DNA from 3 places in the Microbacterium sp. MEJ108Y genome. Region 3 is predicted to be linked to each of the others. Evidence: predicted binding sites of a transcription regulator. Region 3 holds the regulator's gene; each other region holds the start of a gene.
What was found. Region 3 encodes LexA, which represses DNA repair genes until DNA is damaged. Its sites were predicted from a motif close to TCGAACANNTGTTCGA; they were not measured.

Region 1: a site for LexA is predicted at 5,512-5,527, ahead of recA (recombinase RecA). Genes of this name have one in related genera too.
Region 2: a site for LexA is predicted at 5,155-5,170, ahead of RU09_RS13305 (HNH endonuclease signature motif containing protein). Genes of this name have one in related genera too.

Annotation. Positions count from the first base shown of each region.
Region 1 covers NZ_JXQX01000038.1:120,852-128,871, reverse strand. Annotated here, with positions in the region: gene RU09_RS15540 (ribonuclease J) at 1-308, shown strand, start outside; gene RU09_RS15535 (GNAT family N-acetyltransferase) at 382-876, shown strand; gene RU09_RS15530 (FtsK/SpoIIIE family DNA translocase) at 959-3,697, shown strand; gene pgsA (CDP-diacylglycerol--glycerol-3-phosphate 3-phosphatidyltransferase) at 3,697-4,272, shown strand; gene RU09_RS15520 (CinA family protein) at 4,269-4,757, shown strand; gene RU09_RS15515 (helix-turn-helix domain-containing protein) at 4,899-5,207, shown strand; gene RU09_RS15510 (DUF3046 domain-containing protein) at 5,232-5,456, shown strand; gene recA (recombinase RecA) at 5,724-6,767, shown strand; gene RU09_RS18975 (regulatory protein RecX) at 7,203-7,646, shown strand; gene miaB (tRNA (N6-isopentenyl adenosine(37)-C2)-methylthiotransferase MiaB) at 7,717-8,020, shown strand, end outside.
Region 2 covers NZ_JXQX01000030.1:39,664-47,683, reverse strand. Annotated here, with positions in the region: gene RU09_RS13325 (ABC transporter ATP-binding protein) at 1-1,219, opposite strand, end outside; gene RU09_RS13320 (enoyl-CoA hydratase/isomerase family protein) at 1,420-2,481, opposite strand; gene RU09_RS18765 (ATP-binding cassette domain-containing protein) at 2,603-4,507, shown strand; gene RU09_RS13310 (hypothetical protein) at 4,587-5,036, opposite strand; gene RU09_RS13305 (HNH endonuclease signature motif containing protein) at 5,181-6,584, shown strand; gene RU09_RS13300 (glutamate-1-semialdehyde 2,1-aminomutase) at 6,735-8,020, opposite strand, start outside.
Region 3 covers NZ_JXQX01000001.1:72,789-80,808, reverse strand. Annotated here, with positions in the region: gene hisB (imidazoleglycerol-phosphate dehydratase HisB) at 1-414, opposite strand, end outside; gene RU09_RS00410 (histidinol-phosphate transaminase) at 411-1,505, opposite strand; gene RU09_RS00405 (LysM peptidoglycan-binding domain-containing protein) at 1,597-1,959, opposite strand; gene lexA (transcriptional repressor LexA) at 2,241-2,927, shown strand; gene RU09_RS00395 (S9 family peptidase) at 3,037-4,896, shown strand; gene smpB (SsrA-binding protein SmpB) at 4,897-5,373, opposite strand; gene ftsX (permease-like cell division protein FtsX) at 5,458-6,372, opposite strand; gene ftsE (cell division ATP-binding protein FtsE) at 6,369-7,430, opposite strand; gene RU09_RS18405 (DUF2510 domain-containing protein) at 7,569-8,020, shown strand, end outside.

The DNA.
Region 1 (8,020 bases), on a different contig from region 3:
CCGACGCCGACCTCAAGGACCGCCGGATCCTGGCTGAAGAGGGCTTCGTCTCCGTGATCGTCGTCGTCGACGCCGCGACGGGGCGCATCATCTCGGGACCCGAGATCCATGCGCGCGGCATCGCTGAAGACGATTCCGTCTTCGACGACGTGACGCCGAAGATCATCGCAGCGCTGAAGGAAGCCTCCGGCAACGGCGTGCGCGACACCCATGCGCTTTCGCAGGTCATCCGCCGCACGATCGGGCGCTGGGTCAACCAGAAGCTGCGTCGTCGTCCGATGATCGTCCCACTCGTCATCGAGGCGTGATCGGAGCTGCGTCGCCTGCGGGTTCACAGTCGACCGACACTCGGCTGTAACGCCGGCGGCGTACGCTCACCTCATGCCGGACGTCTTCTCGATCCGACCCGCCGTACAGGCGGACGGGAGCTTCCTCGGCGACATGGTCGTCGAGGCGGCGAATTGGCGTTCGGGCGGAGCACGACCACGCCACGAGATCCTCACCGCGGTCGAGCACCGGCGCTATGTGGCCGGATGGATGCGGCCGGCGGATGCGGGCTTCCTCGCCGTCGATGCCGACGGGCGCCCGATCGGCGCCGCGTGGTATCGCATGCTGTCGCCGGACGACGCGGGTTTCGGATTCGTCGGGACCGCCGTGCCGGAGCTCATCATCGGCGTGCAGCCGATCTGGCGTGCTCACGGAGTCGGTCGCACGCTGCTCCGACGTCTCGTGGTCCACGCTCGTGACCAAGGGCACCCTCGGCTCAGCCTCAGCGTGGAACGGGACAACTTCGCGCGGACCCTGTACCGATCGGAGGGCTTCGTGGTCACCGACGCAGGGAGCGTCCGCGACACGATGGTGTACCGCACGTCCTGAACCATCGCCGCCCGCCGGCGGAAGACCGCGGAATGCCGCGTCATTACGGGCCTATGTCGCCCTCTGGACGTAACGTGAGAGTATGGCCAGGAGTACCACGAAGTCAGCGCGCGCGTCCGAGAGCGCCACGCCTCGCCCGAAGAGGCAGGCTGCTCCGAAGGCTCAGGCAGCGCCCAAGAAGTACATCGACGAGATCGACAAGCCCCCGGTGGCGGTGCGGGCCTGGAACGGGCTCGCCCACGGTGTCGGCGGACTGTTCCGAGCCTTCGGACCCGAGACCCTCGAGAAGGACGATCGGCGCGACGGCTTCCCGTTCCTGCTCGTGCTGCTGGCGATCGCCGGTGCGGTCAACGAATGGTTCTTCATCGGCAACGAGGTCGCTGCCAACATCAGCGCCTACTCGGTAGGGCTTCTCGTCGGACGCGTGGCCTTCGTCATGCCGGTCCTGCTCCTGCTGCTCGCCGGCTGGCTGTTCCGGCATCCCTCGTCGGTGCACGACAACGGTCGAATCGGCATCGGGTTCGGACTTTTCATCCTCGCCCTCGCGGGCTTCTGCCATACCGCGGCCGGCCGCATCGATTCCGCGGGCCTGCTCGTGCGACCGCAGCCCAAGGACGGCATGCCCGCACTCAGCGAGGCAGGCGGGCTGTTCGGGTGGATGCTCGGGGAGCCGCTGTCGTACCTCACCCCGGTGGGCGCGTACATCGTGCTGTCGGTGGTCGCTGCTCTCAGCGTCCTGATCCTGACCAAGACTCCGCCGAACCGCATCGGTCAGCGGCTCGGGGATCTCTATGCGTGGATGTTCGACGCCGAGCGGCCTGAGAAGCCCGCGAAGGATGCCGCTGCGATCGACGAGGCAGACAAGGTCGACGATCCTGATGTCCTGCCATGGTGGCGACGCAACAAGACCGGCCGCGAGGAGGACCCGGACGAGGGCACTCTCGGATCCGACGACATCACCGCTCTGCTCACCACCTCGGAGCCGACTCCTGCATACGACCAGGCCGTCGTCGTGGAGAACGCCTCGGATGCCGCGACGGAGGTGCTGTCCGACGTGCGCTCGGTGACCGAGTCGTTGGCCGGGCAGCAGACCACGGCGCTCCTCGACGACGAGTCCGACACGGGCGAGATGCCCGAGCTGCCGGGACTCGACGGCTTCGGAACCCCGGGGCCGGGGGAGAAGGGGCCGCAGGCGCCCGTGACCCCCTACGTGCTTCCCTCGCCGGGGCTGCTGGTCGAAGGACCGCCGCCGGTCATGCGTTCTGAAGCGACCGACAAGGTGATCGAACAGATCACGAGCGTGCTGACCCAGTTCAAGGTCGACGCGAAGGTCACCGGATTCTCTCGTGGCCCGACAGTCACCCAGTACGAGGTGGAGGTCGGCCACGGTGTCAAGGTCGAGAAGATCCTCCAGCTGAGCAACAACTTCGCCTACGCGGTCGCGTCCAACGATGTGCGTATCCTCTCGCCGATCCCGGGCAAGAGCGCGATCGGCATCGAGATCCCCAACGCCGACAAGGAGATGGTCGCGCTCGGCGATGTGCTGCGGTCGCCCGCGGCGCACAAGAGCACGCATCCGATGACGATCGGCGTCGGAAAAGACGTCGGCGGCAACATCGTCATCGCGAACCTCGCGAAGATGCCGCACCTCCTGGTCGCCGGTTCCACAGGGTCGGGTAAGTCCAGCTTCGTCAACTCGATGATCACGAGCCTGCTCATGCGCGCTCGGCCCACGGACGTGCGGATGGTCCTGATCGACCCGAAGCGGGTGGAGCTGACGAGCTATGCGGGCGTTCCGCACCTGATCACGCCCATCATCACGAATCCCAAGAAGGCCGCCGAGGCGCTGCAGTGGGTCGTGAAGGAGATGGACATGCGGTACGACGACCTCGCGTCGTTCGGATTCCGCCACATCGACGACTTCAACCGGGCGGTGCGCGCCGGTGAGGTCGAGCTCCCTGTCGGCAGCGAACGCGTGCTCAAGCCGTACCCGTACCTGCTGGTGGTCGTCGACGAGCTCGCAGACCTGATGATGGTCGCCCCGCGCGATGTGGAGGATTCGATCGTCCGCATCACCCAGCTCGCGCGAGCATCCGGCATCCACCTGGTGCTCGCCACCCAGCGCCCCAGCGTCGACGTCGTGACCGGTCTGATCAAGGCCAACGTCCCGTCGCGCCTCGCGTTCGCGGTGACGAGCGTCACAGACAGCCGAGTGATCCTCGACAGCCCCGGTGCCGACAAGCTCATCGGCCAGGGCGACGCGCTGTTCTCGCCGATGGGTTCATCCAAGCCGTTCCGTCTGCAGGGAGCGTGGGTCGACGAGAAGGAGATCGACGCGGTCGTCAAGCACGTCACCCGTCAGGCTCGTCCCGACTACCGCGCGGACGTGCAGGAAGCACTCGAGCCCACGAAGAAGAAGGAGGTCGACGAGGACATCGGGGACGATCTCGAGCTTCTCCTCGCGGCCGCCGAACTCATCGTGTCGTCGCAGTTCGGATCGACATCCATGCTGCAGCGCAAGCTGCGCGTCGGATTCGCCAAGGCGGGTCGCCTGATGGACCTCCTCGAGTCGCGAGAGATCGTCGGCCCGTCTGAGGGCTCCAAGGCGCGTGACGTGCTGGCGACGGCCGAGCAGCTGCCCCAGGTCATGGCGAAACTGCGCGGCGACGACGCTCCACCGAAGCCGGCCGCTCCCGCTTCTGCCGCAACCGCGGCCGGAGCACCGCACGACCCGGTCGAGGCCCAGTTCCAGGGGCTGCCGGTGGTCGAAGCTGAAGACGACGGCGACGAAGACGCCTGGGGACTGACAGGACGAGACTGATGGCTATTCCACGGCAGCTCCCCAATGCGATCACCATCGCGCGTATACCGCTTGCGGTGATCTTCTTCATCCTGCTCCTGATGGGCGGTACCTACGGGCTCGATGACATGGTCGTCCGTTGGGTTGCGGCGATCCTGTTCGTCGTGGGCATCTCCACCGACTGGGTCGACGGCTATCTCGCGCGTCGCCACAACATCGTCACCGACTTCGGCAAGCTGTGGGATCCGATCGCTGACAAGCTGCTCACGGGAGCGGGCTTCATCGGACTCGCCGTGCTCGGGGAGCTCAACTGGTGGGTCGTGATCGTGATCCTGATCCGCGAGTGGGGCATCACGATCCATCGCCTCATGGTCGCGAAGGAGCACGTCGTGGCGGCCGCGTGGATGGGCAAGATCAAGACCGCGGTTCAGGCCGTGGCTCTTTCCTGGGCGCTGCTCCCGCTGCACGTGGTGATAGGACCCCAGCTGTGGGTGGTCGGAACGGCGATCCTGATGATCCTGGCGCTGATCCTCACCGTCGCGAGTGGCATCGACTACATCGTGGCGCAGGTGCGAGGGGCACGGCAGCCGTCGTGACGTCGGCGTCGGCGTCGGAGGTGCTCGCCGCGCTGATCGAGCGTGGCTGGACCCTCGGTATCGCGGAGTCGCTGTCGGGCGGGGCTCTCGCTGCGGAATTCGTCTCGGTGCCAGGCGCGTCGGCGTCGCTGCGCGGAGCGATCGTCGCCTACGCCACCCCTGTGAAGCACACGCTTCTGGGGGTCGACGACGGCCTGCTCGATGCGCACGGGCCCGTGCACCCCGACGTGGCGCTGCAGATGGCGGCTGGGGCGCGTCGCGCGCTGCAGGTCTCCGGAGTCCCTGCTGACGTCGGCGTCTCGACCACGGGGATCGCGGGACCGGACTCACCCGACGGTCAGCCCGTCGGCACGGTGCACATCGCCGTGGTGACCCCGTACACGTCCGTGAGCGAGGCATTCAGGTTCGACGGCGATCGCGCCCAGGTCCGCGCTCAGACGGTCGATGCGGCCGTGGCCATGCTTGCGCGGATCCTGCGGGAATAGCTGATGCGCGGGTTCCGTTATGTCCTTTGTGCTCACACCGAAAGCACAGCGTGCGAAGGTAGATTTTGTGAAGGTCGGTAGGACTAGACTGGCGGTCTCCTCGAGGGAGACCTCGAGAAGGCGATCTGGGAGGAGGTTCCGATGATTCTTGTACGACAGGAAATCGGCGATGTGCTGAGGGACTTCCGCCTGCAGAAGGGGCGTACGCTCCGGCAGGTTGCAAGCAAGGCATCCGTGGCCCTGGGCTATCTCAGTGAGGTCGAGCGGGGCCAGAAAGAGGCGTCGAGCGAGATTCTCGCCTCGGTGGCCGATGCTCTGGATGTTCCCATCTCGATCATCATGCGAGAGGTCGGCGACCGCATCTCCGTTCTCGAGGGCATCCAGGTCTTCCCCGATGTCGTTCCCGATGACCTCGTGGCTTCCGTCGAGCCAGAGCTTTCGCTTCACTGAGCGTCGGATTCTCTTCGTTCTCTGATGCGTCGCAGTGAGTTCCTCCGCGCAGTCGACGCGGAATTCGGTGGTCGAGGGTCGTCGCTCGTCAGTGACCTCATTCTGACCCAGCTCGCCGGACGCACTGCGGACCAGGCTCTGGACGCGGGCGTTCCCCCGCGTGACATCTGGCTGGCGCTGTGCGCCGAGACCGATGTGCCTCAGGAGCGGCGGCACGGCGCCGGGCGCCTCGAGCCGCGCAAGCGATGACCCTCCGACGCATACGACGAGCGTTCGACTAACGACATGCCGTGACGGCGTGTCGTCGAATATGTGTTCGAAACGGGCGTAGTCTTCTGCACAAGTGGTTCGGAGACGGTGTTCTCCCTGTTTCGCGGAGCTGACGACGCAATGTCCGAGGCCCCTCGTACGGTGAACAGCAAGCCGAAGAGCCATACGCCTTGTCGGAGAGTTCCGCCCAGCCGGGAGGACCGCGACAGCCTACAGGCGGCACCACGCGAGCATAAGGAGCACGTCATGCCATCACCCGCTGACCGCGAGAAGTCCCTCGAGACAGCACTCGCCCAGATCGACCGTCAGTTCGGAAAGGGCTCGGTCATGCGACTGGGCAGCGACGAGCGCGCACCCGTCGCCGTCATTCCGACCGGTTCGATCGCTCTCGATGTCGCCCTCGGCGTCGGAGGGCTTCCGCGTGGACGAATCGTCGAGATCTACGGCCCCGAGTCCTCGGGTAAGACGACGCTCACGCTGCACGCGATTGCAAACGCCCAGCGTGCCGGCGGGATCGCCGCCTTCATCGATGCCGAGCATGCGCTCGACCCCGACTACGCCGCGAAGCTCGGTGTCGACATCGACGCTCTTCTCGTCTCGCAGCCCGATACGGGTGAGCAGGCGCTCGAGATCGCGGACATGCTCGTCCGCTCCGGCGCCATCGATCTGATCGTCATCGACTCCGTCGCGGCTCTCGTGCCTCGGGCGGAGATCGAGGGCGAGATGGGTGACTCCCACGTGGGTCTGCAGGCTCGACTGATGTCGCAGGCACTGCGAAAGCTCACGGGTGGACTCAACCAGACGAACACCACGATGATCTTCATCAACCAGCTGCGCGAGAAGATCGGCGTCTTCTTCGGATCGCCCGAGACCACCGCGGGTGGAAAGGCGCTGAAGTTCTACGCGTCGGTTCGCATGGACATCCGCCGCATCGAGACGCTGAAGGACGGCACCGATGCAGTCGGAAACCGCACCAGGGTCAAGGTGGTGAAGAACAAGATGGCACCGCCGTTCAAGCAGGCGGAGTTCGACATCCTGTATGGCGTCGGCATCTCGCGCGAGGGCAGCCTGATCGACTTCGGTGTCGAGCACGCCATCGTGAAGAAGTCCGGATCGTGGTACACCTACGACGGCGACCAGCTGGGCCAGGGCAAGGAGAACGCGCGGACGTTCCTCCTCAAGAACCCCGATGTCGCGCTTGCGATCGAGACGCAGATCAAGCAGAAGCTCGGCATCGGAGGAGCCACCGAGGCGCCTGCTGACGAGCTCGCCGAGCGTCGTCCGGCATGAGCGTGATGGTTCGCGGTTGGGGAACACCCGGAGTGAACCATGAGTGATGGAGGGGGCGGGCCTGAGCAGCTCGCCCCCATCATCCCCCTTTTCGGTCGTGACGACACACGCGCGAAGTCGGTCGACCGGGAAGGTCCGGAGGTCGAAAGCGCGACAGCTCGTTCGGCGCCCGACGCCGGGGTGTGGCAGTCGACAGGGGGCGTCTCGAGCCGCGATTCGAATCCCGTCGCGCCCATCGACTCTCGTGGGCCCAGTGAACGACATCCTGCTCGCGGCGCGGCGGCTCGGTCCGCACCGCGTCTGCGCGCGTTGCAGTCGCAGGATCTGGGCTCTGACGATGTCCCGGGCGTCGACCCCTCTCAGTTGCGTGCCGACGCAGAAGAGCTCCTCGTCCGCAAGCTGCGGACTCGTTCGCTCTCTCTGTCGGAAGCGCGGATGGTGCTGAGGGGCCATGAGAAGAACGCCGTGCGGCTCGATGCGGGTGCGATCGATGATGTGATCGATGATTTCTGTCGACGAGGGTACCTCGACGACACGCTCCTCGCCGGACAACTGGTGACATCCGGGATCGAGCGCAAGGGGCAGGGGCGAGTTGCGCTGTCGAGGGCGCTCTCGCAACGGGGCATCCCTCGCGATGTGATCGATGCGGCGCTTGACGACGTTCCCGACGATGACGCCGAGCGCGCACTCGAGTACGCACGCTCGAAAGCACGAGCCATGTCTCGTCTCGACGGCGACACAGCGCTGCGACGTCTGGTCGGTCAGCTGTCCCGCCGTGGCTACAACGGCTCGGTCGCGATGACAGCCGCCAAGTCTGCCCTTGCTGAGGCCTCTTTCGGCTCGTCTTCATCCGGGGTTCGATTCGTCGACTCGGACTGACTGAGGCGAGGGGCTCGAGCCCCTCGCCTCAGCGGCGGTGTCGCGCAACCGCTCGTAGAATGGGGGGATCATGAATATCCCTCGCAGTGAGCCGACGATCATCGCGTCATCGTCGGCAGCAATCGATCTTGATGGACGCCAGCGCTCCTACGAGGTCCGCACCTTCGGCTGCCAGATGAACGTCCACGATTCCGAGCGACTGTCTGGCTCGCTCGAGAGCGCAGGATATGTCCGCGCGACTGACGGTGCCGAGGCCGACGTGGTGATCATCAACACGTGCGCGGTGCGCGACAATGCCGCAGGCAAGCTCTACGGCACCCTGGGCCAGCTCGCCTCGGTGAAGCGACGCAAGGACGGGATGCAGATCGCCGTGG
Region 2 (8,020 bases), on a different contig from region 3:
GCGATTCGACATCCGCCTCGCGGACATCCGTGCCGCCGACGAGGACGGCTCCGCCCGAGACGTCGAAGAGTCGCGGGATCAACGACACGAGTGTCGTCTTGCCCGCACCGGTCGACCCCACGATCGCGACGGTCTCGCCGGGCTCTGCAGCGAAGCTGATGCCCTTGAGCACGGGAGAGTCGGCCCCGGGGTAGGTGAACTCGACGTCGTCGAAGGCGACCGAGCCGGGCGTCGGGAAGTCGGTGACGCCGTTCGCCGGACGCTCCATGCTCGACTGCGTGTCGAGGACCTCGCCGATGCGCTCGGCCGAGACCGCGGCGCGCGGGATCATGATCGCCATGAAGCTGGCCATGATGACGCCGCCCATGATCTGACCGATGTACTGCATGAACGCGAAGATCGTGCCGACCTGCACCGTGCCGCTGTTGACCTCGATGCCGCCGAACCACACGACTGCCACGATCGTGACGTTGAGGATCAGCATGAACAGCGGGAACAGCAGCACGAACAGCGAGCCGACCTTGCGGCCGACCACCATGATGTCGGTGTTGGCTCCGCGGAAGCGCTCTTCTTCGATGTTCTCCCGGACGAAGGCCCGCACGACGCGCACGCCGGTGAGCTGCTCGCGCAGCACGCGGTTCACGGTGTCGAGCTTGCCCTGGTAGCTGCGGAACAGCGGAACCATGCGGCTGACGACGAGCCCGGCGACGATCAGCAGCAGCGGCACGGACACGGCGATGAGCCAGCTCAGACCGATGTTCGTCTGCACGGCGAAGATGATGCCGCCGATCGCGAGCAGCGGCGCGGTGACGAGCATGGTGGCGCCCATCATCGCGAGCATCTGCACCTGCTGCACGTCGTTCGTGTTGCGCGTGATGAGGGAGCCTGCACCGAACTGCGACACCTCGCGCTCGGAGAATCCGCTGACCTTGGCGAAGACGTCGGCGCGGATGTCGCGGCCCGCACCCATGGACGCGCGGGCGGCGAAGTAGGTGGCGATGACCGAGGCGATGATCTGCCCGAGCGAGACGGCGAGCATGAAGAGCCCGGTGCGCCAGATGTAGTCGGTGTCCGACTGGGCGACGCCCTTGTTGATGATGTCTTCGTTCAGGCGCGGGAGGTAGAGGGTGGCGAGCGCGCTGGCGAACTGGAACACCAGGACGGCCGCGAGCAGCCATTTATAGCGGGCGAGATAACGGAGGAGGATTTTTCCCAGCACAGGCGGACTTTCTAGGAAGGATGAATCGGCGGATCTCCCGACGGGCGGACGCAGGCCGACGATCGCGCACAAGCAAGAGTGGCATGAACTTCGGACATTCGTATCCCCCGATGGGCGGACCTTCGCTGACAGCGAACCATTTGGCCCGCGGCCAGCGGTTTATGCACCGCGGCGAACAACCGCAGATATATCGAGATACCTCAGAAGAGCGAGCGTTCGGGCACGAAATCCCGAGCCTCAGCACCGGCATCCGATGGGAGCTCGGCGATGGTCGCCGGGTTCCACTTCGGATTGCGGTCCTTGTCGACGACCTGCGCGCGGATGCCCTCGACCAGATCGGGATGCTGCGTCACGAACCACATCACGCGGCGGTACTCGCCCTCGAGAGCGGCGCGCAGGTTCGGGAGTCCACGTGCCTCCCTGACGGCGTCGAGGGTGACGGCGAGTCCGGTCGGCGCCAGGCTCTCGAGCAGGTCCGCGGTCGTCGCGGCATCCGCAGCCTCCTCGGCGCGGAGCCGCGACACGGTCTCCGCGATCGTGTCGGACGAGAACGCGCGGTCGATCCAATCGCGTGACGCCGGGAGCGCAGACGGCTCGGGGGTCTCGTCGAACAGCAGCACGATCTCGGCCGGCCCCGTCGGGTCGGCACGATAGGCCAGCGCCTCGCGCAGCGCATCGAGCCGATCGGACGGCACGAAGTGGTCGGCGAAGCCGAGCAGCACCGCATCCGCTCCGTTCATCGTCGAGCCCGTGAGTCCGAAGTACTCCCCGAATCGCCCTGGCATCCGCCCCAGCAGCCACGTGCCGCCGACGTCGGGGGTGAATCCGATGCGCGTCTCGGGCATCGCCAGCTGGGAACGCTCGGTGACGATGCGGATGGCCGCGTGACCCGACAGGCCGACGCCGCCGCCCATCGTGATGCCGTCGGCGATGGAGACGATGGGCTTCGGGTACTCGGCGATCATCGCGTTCAACGCGTACTCGGCGCGGAAGAACTCGGCGGTCTCCTCAGTGCGTCCGGCCACGATCTGCCCATGCAGTGCGCGAACGTCTCCCCCCGCGCACATGCCTCGCTCGCCCGCGCCGTCGATGACGACGATCTGCACATCGGTGTCGTCGCGCCAACGCTCGAGGGCCTCGGTCAGCTGCTGGATCATCCCGGGGTCGAGCGCGTTGATCGCTTCCGGCCGGTTCAGGGTCAGCCTGCCGAGGGCCCCTTCGGCGCGGACGAGGACCCGGGAAGCGGCGCTGGATTCGGTCACGGGTGCCAGGCTACCCGCTCGACGGACCCTTGCATCCGGCCGCGTTCGTAGGGTAAATGCACGATCCTGCGGCTTTTCCGGCAGGATAGACAGAACTGCCCACTGCAACGAGAGGTCGCAGATGCCCGACGGACAGGTGCTCGAGTTCACGCACGTCACGAAGCGCTTCAACGACGTGACGGCGGTGTCCGACTTCTCCGCGCGAGTCGAGCCCGGTGTCGTGACCGCTTTCCTCGGCCCGAACGGCGCCGGCAAGACCACCACCCTGCGCATCCTCCTCGGCCAGGTGCGCGCCACGAGCGGCACCGCCACGATCGGCGGAGTCTCGCATGCAGAGCTGCGTCACCCGCTGCGCACGATCGGTTCCGTCCTGGAGGAGACCGCGTATCGCCCTCGCCGCTCGGCCTCACGCCAGCTGACGATCGCTGCCAAGGCCAACGGCATCCCGCTCTCGCGTGTCGACGAGGTCCTCTCGCTGGTCGGTCTCGAGCACGAGGCCGAAGGTCGCATCGGCAGCTTCTCGCTCGGAATGCGTCAGCGGCTGAGCGTGGCACACGCGCTGCTCGGCGACCCCGGCGCTCTGGTCTTCGACGAGCCGGCCAACGGCCTCGACCCTGAGGGCATCCGCTGGATCCGCCTCCTTCTGCGCCGCCTCGCCGACGAGGGCCGCACGGTTCTCGTCTCCTCGCACGTGCTGAGCGAGATCGAACAGGTCGCAGACCACGTGCTCGTGCTCTCGAAGGGCCAGCTCGTTCTCTCGAGCGGCATCGAGACGCTCGCCGACCCTTCTGCCGGTTCGGTCGTGGTCGACGCGGCGGATCGTGCCGCACTGAAGTCCGCGCTCTCGGCAGCGGGCCTCGAGGTCGAGGTCCTCCGATCGGGTCTCACGGTTCGCGGCAGCAACGCGGGAGCCGTCGGCGCCATCGCGGCATCGGCCGGCATCGCCCTCGCCACCCTGGTGCAGCGCGGCCCCACTCTCGAGGACGTCTTCATCGAGCTCGTCCGCGGCGGCAGGCTCGCGCCGCAGGCCATCACCGCCGCGCCGGTCGATTCCGCAGCGCCGGTCGCGGATGCCGGAGCGCCTGTCGTCGATTCCGCGACGCCATCCGAGTCGTCGGACGTGGCCGACTCCGACCACGCCGATTCCGAGACCCTTCAGGCTCAGGATGTCGCGGGGTCCGATGTATCCGAGTCCGATGCAGCTGCGACCGATGCGGATGCGTCGGTTCTCTCCGAATCCGATGCGGACGCGGCCGACGCCGCCCGCGCAGAGGCCGAAGCGGCGGATGCCGAGGCCGACGACGCGGCTGATGCGGCGGATGCTGCTCGTGACGTCGAGTACGCCGCGGCAGAGCTCCGCTATGCGGCCGATGCCTCGGATGCGAACGACGCGGAAGATGCGGCCGACGTCGCGTCGGAGGCCGCGCATGCGGGCCGCGAGGACGCCCACGGCGATGATGACCCGGCAGGTGGATCGACCGAGCCGCAGACGCCCGCGGACACCGAAGCGGCGAACGCCCAGCCGTCGTTCGACGACATCCTCTTCGGCACCGCCCCGGCCGACGCGCCGGACGCTCATGCCGCCGACGACACCGACGCCCGCGTCAGCGACGACACCGACGGTCACGTCCCTGACGCGACAGACCCGACTGCGAACGAAGACGGCACCGGCGAGCACTCCGGAGTCGAGTTCTTCGCCGAGGCACACGAGTCCGACGAGTCGCACGATTCCGACGAGTCGTCGGATGACGCGACGGCTGAAGCGTCTGGCGACGACGACCCTCGTTCGGCTGCCGTCACCTCGATGCTCGCCGCCGCTGCACGCGCGTACTACGAGGACGAGCCCAAGGACTACCCGCTCGGAGAAGTCGACGCCTCAGCAGAGGCGGAGACAGAGGCGGATGCCGCTCCCGAGGCGAACGACGGTCGCGATGGCGAGCACCACGAGCACCACGAGGGCCAGCACCACGAGCAGCACGAGGGCGAGCACCACGAGCACCACGAGGGCGAGCACGACCGGCCCTGAGGTCACCACTCGAGGGCACCGACGCGAACGCCCTCCGCGCCGTGAGGCTGCGGAGGGCGTTCGCTCGTTCTCGGATCGCTCAGGCGGGCCGTGGGCGGATCACCGGACGGCGACTCCCCTTCGACACCGGCGTGGGCGATGTGGCCACGATCTCCTCGACGTCTGCCGGTTCATCCGACACGTCGAGTCGGAGCGCCTGGGTCAGAGCGAGGCCGTGCTTCGTCGTGAGGATCAGTCGTCGGTACTGCTCGTCACCGGAGAGGTCGATGACGACGCTGGGACGTCGGCGGCGGATGAGGACGAAGTCGACGCTGCCCGCAGCCTTCCACGTTCCGGCGGCGAGCACTCCGGGGATGTGCGTTCCCGGATTCGGCACGCCACGCAACCAGGTCCATGCGTCGTCGATCAGCTGGACCTTGGTGATGGTGTCGCGCACGAGCCTCACATTGTCGCGGTGGAAGCTCGCCGCACGTTCGATCGGCGAGAGCACGATCTCGAGTTGCGTCTGGTCCAGCAGCAACGTCACCATGCGTCCAGTCTGCCAGCGGCACCCTTCCAGATGTCTGTGTCTTGTTCACAGGAAGGCAACGATCCGTTGTCGGTTCCCACGATTCCACCTTCTTCCATTCCGATGTTCTGCTCGACCTTCGAACAAATCTACTAGAGTCGGGGCATGACATCCGCCACCGATTCCGACCTCGAGCAACGCGCTGCGCTGCTCGACTCGTGGGTCGAGAAGCGGCGACAGATCGCACGCCTCGAAGCCGAGGCGTCCGATCTTCTTGCCGAGCGGATGCGCCTGAGCCGGTCTGACTCCGACGAGAACCCGTTCCACCGCGACGCCATCCACAGGTCGATGATCGCGGAGTACTCCGCGGCGGGCCGCCTCACTCAGGGCAGCGTCGAATACGCGTTCACCGATGCCGGCTTCCTCGCCGCCAGCCACCCTGGTGTGCGTTCGGCTTTCAGGGCCGGCCGCATCACGGCGGCGCATGTCCGCGAGATCGTGCGGGCCGCAGGAGTGGTCCGGGAGGCGGTCAACAACGGGCGAGCGGATGCCGATGTGCTGCCGCTGTACGACACGGTCGCGGTCATCGTGGCCGAGCGGGAGACCCCTGCACGAACACGAGCGCACCTGCGCGAGCTGGCCGCCGTCCTGGCAGGCTCCACGGTCGCCGAGCGCCATGCGCGCTCGAAGTCGGAGCGCACAGTCACCGTACGCCCGGCAGGAGACGGTCTGTGTGCGCTGACAGTCGTGCTCCCCGAGCATCTCGCGACGGCGATCCTCGACCGACTCACCCGACTCGCGCACGTCGTCATCGCCGGGCGGAACGACCGTGAGCCGACGCTCGATCCGATGGACGACGGCGAGAATCCGATCTATCCGGACGACATCGCGCAAGACGACCCGTCGCGTGACGATTATGCGATCTTCGGCGACGGGACTTTCACAACCGATCCGACCGGCCCCACGGTCGAACACATCCCGTCCGACACCCGCACGATCGATCAGGTGCGGGTAGATCTGCTGATCGACCTCCTGCTCGCCTCCGATCCGAGCGCGGCAAACGGCTCAGGACTCGACAACATCCAGGGGCGCATCCATGTCGCAGTCGCCGCGACCACGCTCGCGGGGTGCGACCATCGCCCCGCGCAGCTCGACGGACACGGGCCGCTGCACCCCGATATCGCCCGCGATCTCGCGGGCCGCAACGGCGGATGGTCCCGGTTGTTCCTCGATCCGACCGGACTTGTCGTCGAGACCGACACCTACCGGCCGACAGAACCCATGCGGCGGTTCCTCCGTGCGCGAGATCAACACTGCCGATTCCCCGGCTGCAGGATGCCGGCGCATCGATGCCAGATCGATCACACTTTCGATCATGCCAAGGGCGGGCGGACGGAGATCCACAACCTCGCCCATCTGTGCGCGCGGCACCACTCTCTCAAGCATCCAGACGTCGCTGACGACCATCGTTGGACGGCGCAGCAGCTTCCCGACGGCACGATCGACTGGTTCAGCCCACTCGGCCGCACCTATAGGGACTCACCGTCACGACGAGTCATGTTCGTCTGACGTTGATCACGCCGTAGTCCGTCGAATCTCGAGCGGCACACACGACTCAGTCGACGCAGACGCGCCTCACGCGATACACACACGCTTCGCGCGACGCGCACGTGCCTCACGCAAAGCACTCACGCCCGGCATGAGGCGGGATCGTGCAGCTTACGCCTGTGCGCGGGCAGCAGCCTCGGCCGCGATCGGGAGCGCCGCTTCGATGCGCTGAAGCTCTTCCTCGCCGTGCGCGGCTGTCAGGAACCAGGCCTCGAACACGCTCGGAGGCAGCGCGACGCCCTGCTCGCGCATCGCGTGGAAGAACGGCGCGTACCGGAACGACTCCTGGGCCTGGGCCTCGGCATAGTTGCGAGGCGCTGAAGCGCGGAACGAAGCGCTGAAGAGGTTTCCCGCGTGCGCGACGGCGTGGGTGACACCTGCGTCCGCGAGAGCGGCGTCCAGGGCGCCAGAGACCCTGGCTGCGGCGGCATCGACGGTCGCATAGACCTCAGGGGTCGCGAGCCTCAGAGTCGCCAGGCCGGCGGCGACCGACAGCGGGTTGCCCGAGAGCGTGCCAGCCTGGTAGACCGGGCCGAGAGGTGCCAGCAGGTCCATGACCTCAGCGCGTCCACCGAGAGCGGCCAGGGGCATTCCTCCGCCGACGACCTTGCCGAACGTGAAGATGTCGGGCAGGTAGTCCTCGCCGGCCGCGGCCTGGAGCCCCCAGAAGCCTGCGGGGTGCACGCGGAAGCCCGTCAGCACCTCATCGAGGATCAACAGCGCGCCATGAGCGTGTGCGGTCTCGGCCAGCAGCCGGTTGAACCCTGGCAGCGGCGGAACCACACCCATGTTCGCGGCTGCGGCCTCGACGATCACCGCGGCGATGCGCGGACCGTGCTCGGCGAAGACGGCCTCGAGCGCGCCCGGGTCGTTGTAGTCGATCACGAGGGTCTGTGCGGCGATCGGCGCGGGCACCCCCGCGGAGCCGGGCAGAGCGAGAGTCGCGACGCCGGAACCGGCCGCGGCGAGGAGACCGTCGGAGTGACCGTGGTAGTGGCCGGCGAACTTGACCAGCAGGTCGCGCCCGGTGGCACCGCGGGCAAGGCGGATCGCGGTCATCGTCGCTTCTGTGCCGGTCGAGACGAGCCGCACTCGCTCGATGGGCCGGGTCTCCCCGAACCGCACACGATCTGCGATCAGCTGAGCGAGTTCGACCTCGCCCTCGGTCGGGGCGCCGAACGAGAGTCCTCGAGTCGCCGCCTCCTGCACGGCGGCGACGACCTCAGGCTGCGCATGGCCGAGCAGGGCCGGACCCCACGACGCGACGAGGTCGACGTACTCGTTGCCTGCGGCATCGGTCACCGTCGCACCCGCGGCCGATGCGAGGAAGCGCGGCGTGCCCCCGACCGAACCGTATGCGCGCACGGGCGAGTTCACACCACCGGGGATCACCGTGC
Region 3 (8,020 bases):
GCCCCCGATGAGGTGGTGCTCGAAACCGGCGGGCTCTCCCGTGTGAACCAGGTAGGGGCGCCCCGAGATGTCGACGACGGCCTGGGCGAGCGCCTCGTCGAGCGGGACCAGCGCGTCGCCGTAGCGGGAGATCCCGGACTTGTCGCCGAGCGCCTCGCGGATCGCCTGACCGAGCACGATGGAGATGTCTTCGACGGTGTGGTGGGCGTCGATCTGCGTGTCTCCGGATGCGCGCACGGTGAGGTCGGTGAGAGAGTGCTTCGCGAACGCCGTCAGCATGTGGTCGAAGAACGGCACCGACGTGTCGATGCGGCTCGCACCGGTGCCGTCGAGGTTCAGCTCGAGCTCGACGGTGGACTCCGACGTGCTGCGCACACGCGTGGCGGTGCGGGAGATCTGGGCGGGGGTGCTCATGAAGCCGATCCTATCGAGGCGAGGGCATCGAGGAACGCGGTGGTCTCCGCCTCGGTGCCTGCGGTGACGCGGAGGTGTCCGGGGATCCCGACGTCGCGTATCAGCACTCCCCGGTCGTACAGCTGCTGCCAGATCTTCTGAGGCTCTGCCACGCCCCCGAAGAGGACGAAGTTCGACCACGACTCGTGCGGCGTGTAGCCGAGGGCCTCGAGCGTCGCCGAGATGCGATCCCGCTGCTCGACGATCTCCTCGACCATGCCCAGCATCACGTCGGAGTTGCGCAGTGCGGCCACCGCCGCCGCCTGAGTGAGAGCGCTGAGGTGGTACGGCAGACGCACGAGCCTCAGGGCGTCGATGAAGGCGGGATCGGCGGCGAGGTAGCCCACGCGAGCACCCGCGAACGCGAAGGCCTTGCTCATGGTGCGAGACACGGCGAGCCGAGGGCGTCCGTCGAGCAGTGTCAGGGCGGAGGCCGCCTCGCGCGGCGCGAACTCCTGGTAGGCCTCGTCGACGACCACGATCCCCGTCGATGCCTCGTAGACCGCTTCGACCACGTCAAGACCGAGCGGTGTGCCCGTCGGGTTGTTCGGGGAGCACAGGAGGATGACATCGGGGTCGACATCCCTGACCTGGGCCGCCGCCTCTTCGGGCGTGATCGTATAGTCGGGCTGCCTGGCGCCGGCGACCCACCGCGCCCCGGTCCCCTTCGAGATCAGCGGGTACATCGAGTAGGTCGGGCTGAAGCTGAACGCCGTACGACCCGGCCCCCCGAATGCCTGCAGGATGTGCTGAAGGACCTCATTCGACCCGTTGCCCGCCCAGATCTGATCCGCCTCGAGACCGTGGCCGAGGTACTCGGCGAACCCCTCGCGCAGCGTGGTGAACTCGCGATCCGGGTAGCGGTTGACGTCTCGGAGCGCGACCGCGATGTCATCGAGGATGTCGCTGGCCACGGCGTCCGGAACCGGATGCGTGTTCTCGTTGACGTTCAGTGCGATCGGGAGAGGCGCTTGAGGCGCTCCGTACGGCGTGAGCCCCCGGAGGTCGTCGCGAAGTGGCAGGTCGTCGAGTGATGCAGTCACCCTTCCCATGGTAGGCCGCGTTCGCCCCATGAATGCCCGTCGAGACCGAGTGTGAACGGGAACTCCCCCGCCTCGCTCCACGAATCGGGCGGAGTCGGGCTCACTCCGAATACTGCGCCGGAATCGCCAGCTCCTGACCGATCTGCAGCTCCCCGCCGCGCAGCAGGTTCAGCCGTGTGATGTCGCCGATCACGTCGCGCGGATCGGCCTCGGGCGCGATGCCCTCTGCGATCGACCAGAGAGTGTCGCCCGGCATCACGGTCACGGTCGCGAACGTCGCCGTCGCCGTCTGCTCACCCGAGGCCATCGCGCTGCCGCCGCTGATCGCCGCGAAGGCGATTCCGACGGCGAGGGGCACCGCTGCGACGGCGAGCACGACGCGTCGACCACGCGCCGTCAGCCGGAGCCGCGTCGCCGGACGAGCCGGAAGGACTGCTGCACTGCTGAAGGTGATGGTGCTCATGTCGTGCTCCTCTGCATCTACCGCGTGGGCGGTGAAGTTGGCGTAGCGTTCGCATCCACGCCTCGGCCGGGAGCCGGGGATGCGAAGCTACGTACCGAAGTTATCTTCGAATTCGAACATCTGTCAAGCGTTCTTCGAAACAGAAGTGCGAGAATCGGCCGACACGCTCGAACAGATCTTCCACATCGTCGCGTTTCTCGGATACGGTTTCGATAGGAACACCCCATCACGGGCCTCCGACATTCAAACTGAGACGCCGGATCGCACACCTGAGGAGCACCATGAGCGACAACTCCGCCCCCGAGGCCGACGCCCCGCGCACTCGTCGCCGGAAGAGCCTGAGCCCGAAGCAGATGGCGATCCTCGAGGTCATCCAGACGTCGATCAGTCACTACGGCTACCCGCCGAGCATGCGCGAAATCGGCGACGCCGTCGGACTCAAGTCGCTGTCCAGCGTGACTCATCAGCTGGGTCAGCTCGAGCTCAGCGGATATCTGCGCCGCGATCCGGGAAAGACCCGCGCGATGGAGGTGCTCATCGACCTCCCCGGCGCGAGCGGTGAGAACCCTGCCGATGTGGCGACGCCCGTCGGAGACGCCGCACTGGTTCCCCTCGTCGGGCGCATCGCCGCCGGCGTTCCGATCACCGCCGACCAGCAGGTCGAGGAGATCTTCCCGCTCCCCCGTCAGCTCGTCGGCAAGGGCGACCTGTTCATGCTCAAGGTGTCGGGCGAGTCGATGATCGACGCCGCGATCTGCGATGGCGACTGGGTCGTCGTCCGTTCGCAGAACAGCGCAGAGAACGGTGAGATCGTGGCCGCCATGCTCGACGGCGAGGCCACCGTCAAGGTACTCCGGCGACGAGACGGCCACACGTGGCTGCTGCCTCGGAACTCCGCTTTCGAGCCGATCCTCGGCGACGAGGCCGTCGTGCTCGGCAAGATCGTCGCGGTGCTCCGCTCCGTCTGACCCTCTCCGCACACGAGCCTCCGGAATCGTGCATTCTCGGAGACCTCGTCGCCTGGCCCGAAACCCACCCTGTGTGACGCCGTGAGCCGGTGCGCCATAGGCTCGAACCATGTCGTCGCCGTTCGGTACCTGGCCCTCTCCGTTCACTCCCGACCGGATCGCCGCGTCGTCTCCGAGGATCGACGGCGCCGCCTTCGTCGGCGATGACATCTGGTGGGGCGAGTCGGTGCCTGCCGAGGGCGGTCGCCTGACGGTACGAAGTTCCAGCGGCGCCGAGATCCTCCCCGCGCCCTGGAGTGCACGGTCGCGCGTGCACGAGTACGGCGGAGGGGCGTGGACGGCGGATGCCGAGGGGACACTGTTCTTCGTCGAGGCCAAGGATCAGCGTGTGCATCGGATGCCCCGCGGTGGCGCCCCGATGCCCCTGACTCCCGCGGGGCCGGCACATGGCGGCCTGCGCCTGCAGAACGGGCGACTGTTCGCGGTGCGGGAGGACCTCTCGGTCGCCCCGCACCAGCGCGGCATCGTCGAGATCCCGACAGACGGGTCGGCCTCCGACGATCCGACGCTGCTGAAGGTGCTCGTGGAGGGAGAGTCGTTCTACGCGCATCCTGCGCTGTCTCCCGACGGGACTCGCGCCGCGTGGGTCGAATGGTCGGGCGAACGCATGCCGTGGCAGGACGCGTCGCTGGTGCTCTCCGACGGCACCGGCCGGACGGAGCTGCCCACGCGAGCCGCCCTCCAGCCGGAGTGGACGGACGACGGCGAGATCCTGTACTCGGATGACCCCTCCGGTCGCTGGGCGCTGCACCGACAGCGCGTCGACGGCCGCGAGGCGGTCGGTCCCGCAGAGCGGATCGACGACACGGACGCCGACACGGGATACGGACTCTGGGTGCTCGGCAATCGCTGGTATCGACCGCTCGCCGACGGTCGCATCGTGGCGGTGCGCACGAACGGACGCGACGAGGTGGACGTCATCGAGCGGGACGGCGGTGCCCACCGCATCCCCGTTGCCGCCGACGGCCATGTCAGCATCGACGATGTCGCAGGCACCCGAGTGCTCCTCTCCGGCAACAGCTCGACGACCGCGCCAGGTGTCTGGTGCGTCGACGTCGACTCCGGCGACATAGAGGTGGTCGCGGGAGCGACGCCGGCGGACCCGACGTGGATGCCCGCAGCATCAGAGATCCTGGTCGATGGCGCTCACGGCCCTGTCCATGCTTTCGTCTACGAGCCCGTGAATCCGTCGGTTTCAGCCGCAGACGACGAGCTCCCGCCCTACCTCGTGCTCGTGCACGGCGGCCCGACCGCCCATGTGACGGGCGCCTCGTCCGCGGCCATCGCGTTCTGGACCAGCCGCGGCATCGGCGTGCTCGACGTCAACTACGGCGGATCGACGGGATACGGGCGCGCCTACCGAGAACGACTCGACGGCGGATGGGGCGTGGTCGACGTCGACGATGTGATCGCCGCGGCGCGCGGCCTCGCCGAGGCCGGGCTCGCCGATCCCGACCGCATCGCGATCCGAGGGGGTTCGGCCGGCGGCTGGACGGTGCTCTCGTCGCTGGTGCGGGGCGGCACGTTCGCCGCGGGCATCAGCCGATACGGCGTGGCCGATCTGCGGATGCTGACCGAGCACTCGCACGACTTCGAGGCGCACTACGTCGAGGGCCTGGTGGGACCGCTGCCCGAGGCCGAGGCGCTCTACGTCGATCGTTCTCCCCTGACGCACGCCGATCGGATCGGCGTGCCCGTGCTGCTCATGCAGGGAGCGGAGGACCGTGTCGTGCCGCCGTCGCAGTCCGAAGCGATCCGCGACGCTCTGGCGCAGCGAGGCGTCGAGCACGAGTACTTGCTCTACCCGGGTGAGGGCCACGGCTTCCGTGCGAGCGAGACCATCATCGACGCACTCGAGAGGGAGCTCGGCTTTCTCGGACGCGTGTTCGGCTTCACGCCCGCGCGCTGATCACTCCCCGACGCGGTTGCGCAGGCGCATGGCGCGGTCGGCCTCGCGGGTGTCCTGACGCTCACGCAGCGTCTGACGCTTGTCGTATTCCTTCTTGCCCTTGGCGAGGGCGATCTCGACCTTGGCCCGACCGTCCGAGAAGTACAGCTTCAGCGGGATCAGCGTGTAGCCGCCGGCAGACACCGCATGCTGCAGCTTCGCGATCTCCTCGCGGTGCAGCAGCAGCTTGCGGACGCGCTTGGCGGAGTGGTTGGTCCAGTGCCCCTGCGAGTACTCCGGAATGTGCACGGAATCGAGGAAGACCTCGTTCCCCTTGACGAACGCATACCCGTCGCTGAGGTTCGCGCGTCCCTGACGCAACGACTTGACCTCGGTGCCGGTGAGCACCATCCCCGCCTCGTACGACTTCTCGATGTTGTAGTCGTGACGTGCGCGACGATTGGTCGCGATGACCTTCTCCCCGCGTTCCCTGGGCATGATTCTCTCCTGATCCGTGTCGCGCAGTGTTCCAGAGCCCGAGTCGGGCGCACGACAGCCTGTCAGTCTATACCGGCGAGCCGCTCACGTGCGAAGCCAGCGCCGGATCGCGAAGCCCGCCGAGAGCGCGGCCAGCACGACACCGATCCCGATCAGCACGGGGACGACGACGACGGCATCCTGCATCGACACCCACGTCGTGATGAACGGCACGCGTCCTCGAAGGTAGCCGTCGACACCGAAATGCACCCCGGCGACGACCGCCGCGCTCGCGAGGGCCGAGCCGAGGAACGCGGCGAACACGCCCTCCAGCACGAACGGCGTCTGGATGAAGCGGTTGGATGCACCCACCAGACGCATGATCCCGATCTCCTTGCGCCTGGCGTAGGCGGAGAGTCTGATAGTCGTGCCGATCAGCAGGATGGCGGCGATCAGCATCAGCGTGGCGATCCCCACCGCGATGTATGTCGCGACCGTCAACGCGGAGAAGAGCGGCTCGAGGTACTGCAACTGGTCCTGCACCTGCTCGACGCCGGCGACGCCGTTGAACGCCTCGGAGATCACCTGAGACTGGCCGGGGTCCTTCATGGTGACGAAGAAGACCTCGAACGCCTGCTCCGGGGTGATGACGCTCGCCTGGTCCTCGCCGAGCTGCTCGACGAGCTTGGCGTAGGTGTCCTCCTTGGAGTCGAAGGTGACCTCGCTGATGAGGGGGGCGAGCGCCTCGCCCTCGAGCTGGGCCCGCACGGCGTTCACCTGCTCCTCCGAGGCACCACCGTCGACACAGGTGTCCTGCTCGGAGATGTCGGAGCACATGTACACGGCGACCTGGGCCCGCTCGGTCCAGTACCCGCGCATGGTGCCGATCTGCGCCTGCATGAGGATCGCAGCGCCGACGAACGTCAGCGACACGAAGGTGACGAGAACGACGGAGATGACCATCGAGATGTTCCGTCGGAGGCCGCCGAGGGCCTCGGTGAGGATGAGTCCGATTCTCATGACGTCGGCCCCACTTCTTCGGAACCGTCATCAGACAGGCCGAGGCGATCGGCCACGCCGAGCTCGGCGACGTCGACCTGCGGCATCACGATGGGATGCGTCCGAGGCGCGACAGGGGCCTGGACGGCCACGGGCTGCTCCTCGACGACGGGCGGCTCGATCGGTGCGGCCTGCGCCTCCGGCGTCTCGGATGCGGTCGGTACGGCATCCGCGGATGCTCCCTCGGCCCTGCGCTGAGCGGTGAGCTCCTCAGCGAGCGCAGCGCGGACGAGCGAGAGGTCGGCGGTCTGGCGCTGCACCTCCTGCACCGCGGTGAGGGCGGCTGCCGCTGCCGCACCGCGCACCTCCTCCGGGACGAGGCGCGGGATGTTGGATGTGTCGCCATACCCGCCGTGCACTTCGTCTCGCACCATCTCGCCGTCGCGGAGCTCGATCACTCTGCGCTGCATCTGGTCGACGAAGCCCGCCTCGTGCGTCGCCATGAGCACGGTCGTACCGCCCGCGTTGATCCTCGCGAGAAGCTGCATGATGTCGACCGACGTCGCCGGGTCGAGGTTTCCGGTCGGCTCGTCCGCGAGCAGCACCTGGGGGCGGTTGACGAGCGCTCGAGCGATCGCGACGCGCTGCTGTTCTCCACCGGAGAGCTCGTGCGGCATTCTCTTCTGCTTGCCGTCGAGCCCGACCAGCGCGAGCGCCTCGGGGACGGCCTGCTGGATGAAACCGCGCGACGAGCCCGTCACCTGCAGGGTGAAGGCGACGTTCTGATAGACGGTCTTCGACGGAAGCAGTCGGAAGTCCTGAAACACGGATCCGATGTGGCGGCGGAAGTACGGCACCTTGCGGTTCGCCAGCGAACGCAGGTCGCGTCCGAGCACGGCGACGCGACCGGTGGTCGGCACGTCCTCTCGGAGGATCAGCCGCAGACAGGACGACTTGCCCGACCCTGAAGCGCCCACGAGGAAGACGAACTCGCCTCGCTGCACTTCGAAGTCGACATCGGACAGAGCGGGCCGTGAGGTCCCGCGGTAGCGTTTCGTGACGTTCTCGAACCGAATCATGGCGGTTCGAGCCTAAGCGCGCCCGTTCATCTGTTCGCGAGCGACACCCCGCGGGAGCCCCCTGCGTGTCACACCGCACTGCTATACATGGAGGTGCGATCCACGCCATCAGGGTGGACGATACTCCGAGGGGGAACCATGACGACGCCTGCAGGCTGGTATGACGACGGATCCGGGCGCCAGCGCTGGTGGGACGGCACCCAGTGGACCGAGCACTTCGCTCCGATCGTCGACTCCACGGAGCCCGCAGCGGATGCGTCGACCGCCGGTTCGACCGACGACGAGGCGACGAACTCCGGTTCCGCCCAGAGCGCGCATGACGCCTCCTCCGCAGGCTCCCCGGAGACCGCGGCCGACGCAGAGACCGCCGCGTCGATCGAATCCGTCGCTGCGGTCGAGACCCAGTCGTGGAATGCCCCTGCACCCTCCGACTCCGATGCCGGTGCGCAGGCGCCTGCGGACGAGGTCGCAGCTCCCGAGTCCGAGTCCTCCTGGTCCGCCTCCGAGACTCCCGTTGAAGAACCCGGCAGCGCGCAGGCACCCGACTTCACCGCTCCGGGCGCCGCTGCGCCGGCCGACGGCACCGTGCA